2 regions of the Colwellia sp. F1 genome follow, and region 2 is predicted to be linked to the other one. Evidence: predicted binding sites of a transcription regulator. Region 2 holds the regulator's gene; the other holds the start of a gene.
The links. Region 2 encodes MetJ, which represses methionine synthesis genes. Its sites were predicted from a motif close to TAGACGTCTAGACGTCTA; they were not measured.
Positions count from the first base shown of each region.

Region 1: AC0UA9_RS05885 (homoserine O-succinyltransferase) is a predicted target of MetJ. The motif match lies at 2,803-2,820, and genes of this name have one in related genera.

Region 1 covers NZ_JBWDLI010000005.1:23,622-28,222, forward strand. The annotation lists gene metH (methionine synthase) at 1-1,715, opposite strand, end outside; gene AC0UA9_RS05885 (homoserine O-succinyltransferase) at 1,769-2,716, opposite strand; gene AC0UA9_RS05890 (phospholipase D-like domain-containing protein) at 3,136-4,601, shown strand, end outside.
Region 2 covers NZ_JBWDLI010000012.1:90,449-95,049, reverse strand. The annotation lists gene AC0UA9_RS12620 (S1/P1 nuclease) at 1-873, opposite strand, end outside; gene AC0UA9_RS12615 (acyl-CoA thioesterase) at 887-1,363, opposite strand; gene hemE (uroporphyrinogen decarboxylase) at 2,014-3,081, shown strand; gene metJ (met regulon transcriptional regulator MetJ) at 3,132-3,461, opposite strand; gene metB (cystathionine gamma-synthase) at 3,765-4,601, shown strand, end outside.

The sequences.
Region 1 (4,601 bases), on a different contig from region 2:
CTAAACGAGAAAGATACGTTTGATACCCCGCCTGAAATCATAGCGTACGGTAGGTTGTTCTTTATATCGCCCACCGCTTCAATAAAATCTACCGCGTAATTATTATGCTCTTCAATACCTGTAGCTACCGCGAAAATGTTAGGGTCAAAAATAATATCTTCTGGTGGGTAGCCAATTTCATCAACCAATATATGGTAAGCGCGATGACAAATTTCATATTTGCGTTCACGGGTGTCAGCTTGCCCTACTTCATCAAATGCCATAACAATAACGGCTGCGCCATAACGACGAAGCAATTCAGCTTGTTGACGAAATATTTCTTCCCCCTCTTTTAGGCTAATAGAGTTAACAATGCCTTTACCCTGAATACATTTTAGCCCTGCCTCAATAATATCCCACTTAGAAGAGTCGATCATAATGGGCACTTTAGAAATATCAGGTTCACCTGCAATAAGATTTAAAAAACGCACCATAGCCGCTTTTGAATCCAACATGCCTTCATCCATGTTTATATCAATGATCTGCGCACCATTTTCGACTTGCTGCAAAGCTACCGCTATAGCTTTATCATAACTGCCTTCTACAATTAAGCGCTTAAACATAGCCGAGCCTGTAACGTTAGTACGTTCGCCTACGTTAACAAACAGGCTGTCTTCTTGAATGGTTAATGCTTCTAAACCCGACAAACGGCAAGCAATAGGACGAGCTTCAACCTTGCGTGGTTGAATTTTAGCGACCGTGTCTGCCATTCCTTTAGTATGAGCAGGTGTGGTGCCACAACAACCGCCAATAATATTTAAGAAGCCTGACGAAGCCCATTCACCAATGTGAGCATTCATATCTTCCACGCTAAAATCATAACCACCAAAAGCGTTTGGCAAGCCAGCATTAGGGTGGGCAGAAACAGCCACATCACAAATACGGCTTAACTCTTGTACATATTGGCGTAATTCAACTGGGCCTAACGCGCAGTTAAGGCCAAAAGAAATAGGTTTAGCATGGCGTAAGGAGTTATAAAATGCTTCGGTGGTTTGTCCTGATAGCGTACGGCCTGATGCATCGGTAATGGTGCCTGAAATCATCACGGGTAAGCGCACACCGAGCTGTTCAAAAGCTGTTTCTACGGCAAAAATGGCCGCTTTGGCATTAAGTGTGTCAAATATTGTTTCAAGTAGAATAATATCGCAGCCACCTTCAATTAACGCAAGTGTTGACTCAATATACGCCTCTTTTAGCTCATCAAAGGTGACGTTACGAAAAGCAGGGTCATTTACATCAGGAGAAATTGAACAGGTTCGGTTAGTTGGCCCTAAAACCCCAGCAACGAAACGCGGACGCTCTGGCGTTTTTTTCGTGTATTCATCTGCAGCTGCTCGTGCTATTCTCGCAGCTTCTCGGTTAATTTCAGCGCTGTACTCTTGCATGTCGTAGTCGGCCATGGCAATAGTCGTCGCGTTAAAAGTGTTAGTTTCTAGAATATCAGCACCAGCTTCTAAATATTCAAGATGAATTTGTTTTATGATCTCTGGCTGAGTAAGCACTAACATATCGTTATTGCCTTTTACATCCGTATGCCAATCAGCAAACCGCTCGCCTCTAAAGTCTTGCTCTTCAAACTTATAGGCTTGTATCATTGTACCCATAGCGCCATCAAGAATTAAAATATTATTAGCCAGTTGCTGTTCAAGTAAGGCAAATGATGGATGTTTTTTCATGCGTTAACGTTTCCTATGGGTAAATCTTTAAATCAAGTAATAAAGCTACTAGTTTATATAGCTGAATCTGGGTTAATTGCCTTAATATTAGAGGCATCTAATTTATATGGGGTAATTTGATAAACATAATAATTAAGCCAATTAGTAAATAATAAGCTGCCATGGCTACGCCAAGAGCCTACCGGCGCATTTTGTTTATTATCATCCTTGTAGTAGTTTATGGGTATTTCTGTACTACTATCATTTAAACTGTCGCGTAAGAACTCTTCGTGTAAGGTGCAAGTGTCATATTCTGGGTGCCCTGTTAAGTAAACTTGTTGTTTGTTCGCACTGGCCGCTAAATAAACACCGCCTTCTTCAGATTCAGCTAATACTTTTATGTGCGGGATACTTTCATAGTCAGCTTTATCAATGTAACCATAACGTGAATGCGGTACATTAAAATTTTCATCAAAGCCACGTGTTAATTGCTCTTTTTCATCCAGGGTTTTGTGTTTAAATACACCCGACAGCTTATTTTTACGTAAGTGTCTATTTAACCCATAATAATGATAGAGCGCTGCATGTGCTGCCCAACAAGAAAACATAGTTGAAGTAACATTTTTTTTAGCCCAGTCAAATACTTCACAAATTTTATCCCAAAAGGTTACTTGTGAATAATCAAGTAACGCCAGCGGCGCCCCTGTTATAATTAAACCGTCGTACTGTTTGTGCTTTACATCATCAAACAAATGATAAAAGGTGTCTAAATGTTCGGTTGGCGTATTTTTTGATTCATTGGCATTAATACGAATAAATTCAATATTAACCTGTAGCGGTGTGTTTGATAACATTCTTAATATTTGTACTTCAGTTTCTATTTTATTTGGCATTAGATTCAAAATAGCAACTTGCATTGGTCGTATTTCCTGAGAAATAGCACGGTGCTCAGACATTACAAAAATATTTTCTTTATCCAAAATAGAGAGTGCAGGTAATTGATCAGGAATTTTAATGGGCATAACGTACCTATTACGAATAAAAACAAATAAAAATAGTGCAAAACTAGCCTGACAATACTACTTTGATCAATAGATTTGTCAACATCTAAACGTTTAGATGGCTAAATAGTTTATCGTGAATAACTTCTCTGCTTTTAACAAAGATTAATTCCACTCTGGAAATATCACCTAATTAATAAAAGTTGCCTCTGCAACACTTTATATTTTGTCGATAAATTATTGTGATATAAATTCATTATTGTAGCCAATAAAGTGTATGCTTAAACGATACGTTATAAATAGTCATTAACTTTATGAGTACTACCTTCAATAAATATCGAGTGCTAAGGTATGCTAAACGTTATTGCTATATTACACAGTGTTTGTTTATATTAATATTTTTAATATCCATAATATTTGTAATGAAAGGAGGCTCTGGCGTGCTTAGTATTCAGCCTCGAACAGTAACAAACTCACTGAGCATTGAGCAAGCCCAACAAACTCGCTTAGGCGCCGCAATCGCGCCAATGGCAAAGCAACATCCACAGCAAAGTGGCGTCAGATTACTTATCAACCCAAAAGATGCTTTTGCCGCCCGTGTTTTACTAGCGGCTAAAGCGCAAAAGACCCTTGATATACAATACTATATTTGGCAAAAAGACATTACCGGTGCCTTGCTGTTTGAGGCAATAACCGCGGCGTCGCAACGAGGCGTGCGTGTGCGACTTTTATTAGATGATAATGGTATCTCTGGACTTGATGAGGTTTTAGCTTCGATAGATAGACTAGAGAATGTTGAAATACGCCTTTTTAACCCTTTTACACAACGCCGCTTCAAATGGCTAGGTTTTATTACTGATTTTTCTAGGGTCAACCGGCGCATGCACAACAAGTCATTTACTGTAGATAACAGTGTCACTGTCATTGGTGGCCGCAATATTGGCGATGGCTACTTTGGGGCAACGAGTGGTTTATTAAGACAGGATCTTGATGTTGTCGCCATTGGCAGCGTTGTTAACCAAGTTTCCCTTGATTTTGATAAATACTGGTCAAGTGCCTCAGCCTTTCCAGTGAAAAACGTAGTGAAATCTTCAAAAAAGAGTACATACACCACTTTAGAATATATGCCCAGCCAGGTTACAAACCCAAAGCGAAGCGTTTACCTAAAAGCATTAAAACGCTCATCTCTCGTAACCTTGTTATTGGCAAATGAGCTTTCATTTGACTGGAAAAAAACGCGGATGATTAGCGATAGCCCCAGCAAAGGGTTAGCTCAACACACTAAACATAACCTACTATTTTATAAACTAAGGCAAATAATAGGTCACCCTCGTTCGTCCCTGTTACTGGTAACACCCTACTTTGTGCCAACTAAAGCAGGGGTTAACGCCTTTATAGAGCTCGCTAACCAAGGCATTTCCATCAATATTTTAACCAACTCAATGGAGGCTACCGATGTTTTGCCTGTCCATTCGGGGTATGCTAAACACCGGAAATCCCTGCTCAACGCAGGGGTTAACTTGTATGAGTTGCGCGCAAGTGCTGAGCACCATGACGGTAATCTAAAAAAACTAGGTTTATTTGGTAGCTCGGCATCAAGCTTACACGCCAAAACTTTTACAATTGATTCACAAACACTCTTTGTTGGTTCATTTAACTTTGATCCTCGTTCAATGCACCTAAATACAGAGTTAGGTTTTGTGATTGAAAGCCCTAAGCTTGTCAACCAAGTTGAACAAGAATTTTATCAACACGCGAGACAAACAGCCTATCAGTTGAGCCTAGATAAACACGATAACATTATTTGGATAGAAACAAACGGTAATACACAAACCATTCACACTACAGAACCAGGCATGACAATAGTTTCACGTGCCGCTTTATCAATACTCAGCATTTTACCTAT
Region 2 (4,601 bases):
TACCTGGGTTAATCGCTGTGCGGCTTGTAGGACTCTTTGCGCCATTACAGGTTGGTATTGCGCAAGATAACCTGGCGGTAAGGTTAATTTGCCTTGAGGCGTTTGACAGCTACCTTGATGATCGTTAATACAATAGCCAAAATCTGGCTGTGTTGCTATTTGAAAAGACTCATTGGCCCATTGCCAAACCTGCTCTTGTTGCCAGTTTTTCGGGTATTCTTGCTGGCGTTCAGCCACTAACCATTTATTTCGTATTAAAGTGAGCCATTTTTCTTTACTGTGCTTTCCTTTATCAAAAATACAATTGTCCCAGTAGCTATGTAAGTTTTTACATTGGTTTTGCGCATGAGAAAAAGTTACTTTATTGCCACCTAAATCATCTTTAAAGCTCACATGTAAAGGTTGATGTATATCACCTAACCAGTGCCCAAGAAACATTAATGCTTGTGCTTTTTGCCATGTGTTATGGGTTGCGCTAGCGAGAGATTCTTGATGTTTTAATATGGCTTGTGCTAAGCAATTTCTTTGGCAATCATGCGCGCTAACTTTGCTGTGTGATCGGGGTACGTTCATGTAATGCCAAGCGCTGTAAGGTTTAAACTGCTTTAAGCGCTTTATGGCATCAGCCCAAGTACAGGCATTAGCAAAGGTGATTGCTTGGCCTTTTTGTTGGTAGTTATATTGGTTGATTAAGCGTCGATGTTGCTTAGGAATAGTATCAAGCAATGTGCTTACTTTACTTTGTTGCTTGGGGCTAAGCTGTTCAAAGGCTATTTGACAAACGAGTTGATGACCAAGCTTTCCCATAGCAAAGCTTGGCTTATTGACTAAAAAAATGCAGCTAAGTGCAAAAATAACAATAAAATTTTTCATTATTAACGCGCTATTAGTCCACAAAAATTTGCATTTCATTACCTATTTTTTTACGCATCTCCATGAGTTTAATTGCTGTAGCATGTTGCTTTTTGTCTGCGGCTGTTTCGGGGATCCATTTGGGAACATTTTCTGGTTGGCCATCTTGGTCCATCGCAACCATAATTACAATACAGTGCGTTGTTAAGCGACGGCTTAATGATTTTGGATCGCAAGCGTTAACTTCTATGGCTATATGTATTGAAGAGTTTCCTGTGTAAATAACTTTTGCATCGACCTCAACTAAATTACCCACATGAATAGGGCTAACAAAACGTATGCCACCTGCATAGGCAGTGACGCAATACAAACCGCTCCAGCCAGCTGCACAAGCATAGGCTGCTAAATCAATCCATTTCATTACTGCGCCACCATGGACTTTGCCGCCAAAGTTAACATCTTGTGGCTCGGCTAAAAATCGTAGTGTTATATTACGTTGAGGTTTATTCATTATATTTTCTCAAAAATTCATCGTTAAAGTTGTCGTTAAGGGTGACTATATTCTATAAGGCTGCTAGATAAGTGAATATTTATACCAAACATTATTTTTAAGGTGTGGCTGGTAAAATATTGTTTAAAGGTATCATTGATTAGAGCATGACGTTAAGGGCTTGTTGTTGCACCTGTATGTATTATAAACGTTAAGCAATAAAAAAGCCTTTCTCAATGAGAAAGGCTTGAAATGCTCGCTTTATGGTCTTGTTAATCAAGATTCTTATTAATTGTTTTAGAAGTATTATTATTATTATTCAATGCTTCTTTTGCTGCGCAGCTATTTTATATCAAAGCAATTTCACCACTGCAACAACTTTAATAGAGTATAAACTCGACGATTTTTTTCGTACAAGCCCTTATTTGACCTGATTTTTGAGCTAAGTAACTGATTGTTACATTAAATATGTGAAATAAACAAAAAATAACAAAATAAAATAAATAGAAATGTTTTTTCGCCTGGTCGATAATAAGCGCTAATTCAAAGGAATTGATTTAGCGCATAGATTCAAAATACAGCGAGTGCTAGAATGCTACTATAAATTGCTTCCTATTCTATTGAGTAAGAATATAGCAAATTAACAAATGGATAAATTAGAGGGTTTTTTGGTGACAGAATTAAAAAATGATACTTATTTACGTGCGCTTTTAAAACAGCCAGTGGATTACACGCCAGTTTGGATGATGAGACAAGCTGGGCGTTATTTGCCGGAATATAAGGAAGTACGCAAAAATGCGGGCGATTTTATGTCGGTTTGTCGTGATGCTGACCTAGCGTGTGAAGTAACTATTCAACCGCTACGTCGTTTTCCACTTGATGCCGCTATTTTATTCAGTGATATTCTTACAATCCCTGACGCCATGGGGTTAGGCTTATATTTTGAAACAGGCGAGGGACCCAAATTTGAACGGCCTATCACCTGCAAAGCAGACATAGACAAAATTGGTATTCCTGATCCTGAAGTCGAACTACAATATGTAATGAACGCTGTACGTACTATCAAAAAAGAATTGAATGGTAGTGTGCCACTTATTGGCTTTTCGGGCAGCCCATGGACACTGGCAACCTATATGATTGAAGGTGGCAGCTCTAAAGGTTTTACTAAAATTAAAAAAATGATGTTTGCAGAGCCTCAAGCGCTGCACTTATTACTTGATAAGTTGGCTGAGTCAGTTATTTCATATTTGAATGCGCAAATTGCTGCCGGTGCACAATCTGTCATGGTGTTTGATACGTGGGGCGGCGTACTCTCAGCACGAGACTATAAAGAGTTTTCTTTACAGTATATGCATAAAATTGTAGACGGCTTAACAAGACACAATGATGGCCGCCAAGTGCCGGTAACTTTGTTTACAAAAAATGGCGGTATGTGGCTTGAAGACATTGTAGCAACAGGTTGTGATGCAATAGGGCTTGATTGGACGCTTGATATCGAGCACGCTAAAGCACGTGTAGGGGATAAGGTAGCTTTACAAGGAAATATGGACCCTTCTATGTTATATGCACCCTTACCGCGCATTGAACAAGAAGTGGAGAAAATACTCGCAGGTTTTGGTAAGGATGGTACCGGGCATGTATTTAACCTAGGGCATGGTATTCACCCCGATGTGAACCCTGAGCATGCAGGACACTTTATTGAGTCGGTGCACCGGTTAAGTAAGCCATACCATTTGTAAAAAAGTAGAAAACTAAGTGCTAGACTCTAGAGGCTAGCACTTAGTGCTACTTAATCTTCATCTAGATCATAAGCACTGAAATCAGTAATGCCTTTTTCTTCTAAAATACGACGAACACTAGCTGGTAGTTTTTCATTATTATCTTTCGCGAGATCTTCGTCATCAGGTAAGGGTTGGCCAGTAAAAGCATGCAAAAATGCTTCGCACAACAACTCACTATTAGTCGCATGACGTAAGTTGTTTACTTGGCGTCTAGTGCGTTCATCGGTTAATACCTTTAAAACACGCAAAGGAATTGAGACTGTAATTTTTTTAACTTGCTCACTCTTTTTACCATGTTCGGCGTAGGGATTAATATATTCGTCATTCCACTGAGCCATGTAAATTCCTCTGTTACTATTAATATCGGCGGTTAATTAGGGTGTTAATATTGGTGCTGTAAATGTATTTACAGGGTATTATTTCATCAAGGCTTGATTAAAATAAAAAGTATAGATTATTTTATTATTAATAATGCAATTCTACTGGCTGTAGAAATTCAGTCAAGTAGAAGTTTAGATGTCTAAAAAATCTTGACCTAAATAACCAAAACCTTTAGAGTTATAGACGTCCAAACATCCAAACGGATGGATCAAAAGAATAAAGCTGTTAGTTAACAAGAATAGGGAAAAAAGATGTCGAAAATGAAAACGAATAATATTACTTCATCGGCAGTGCAGGCAGGTATTAATATCGACCAACACTACGGGGCGGTTGTTGCTCCTATTCACTTATCAAGCACTTATTCTATGAAGGGCTTTAATGAAAAACGACAATTTGACTACTCTCGAACGGGCAATCCAACCCGAGAAATATTTGCACAAACCATTGCTGATTTAGAGCAAGGCAAAGTAGGTATAGCAACTAACACAGGGATGTCATCGGTGTTGTTACTATGCCAGCTATTATCCGCTGATGATTTAGTGGTTATTCCACATGATTGTTACGGTGGTAGTTTTCGGTTGTTTACTCACCTAGCTAAACGCGGTCAGTTTAACTTAATTGTTGTTGACCAAAATGATCAACAAGCATTAGCTCAAGCATTAGCACAAAAACCTAAGTTAGTTTTACTAGAAAGCCCAAGCAACCCCTTATTACGCTTAGTTGATATTGAAAAAATTGCTCAAGCTAGTCATGAAGTGGGTGCTTTAGTCGCTGTCGATAACACTTTTTTATCACCGGCCTTACAGCAACCCTTAACTTTAGGAGCTGATATTGTTTTTCACTCAACGACTAAATATATTAACGGACATAGTGATGTTGTTGGTGGTGTGCTAGTCACTAAAGCGCAAGCGTTAGGAGAAGAGTTAGCTTGGTGGGCCAACTGTATTGGTGTTACGGGTAGTGCTTTTGATAGTTTCTTGGCTTTACGAGGCTTAAAAACATTACCAATTCGTATCAAGCAACACCAAGAAAACGCACAGCAAGTTGCCGTCTTTCTTAAAGAGCACCCCGCAATTGACACTGTTTATTACCCTGGT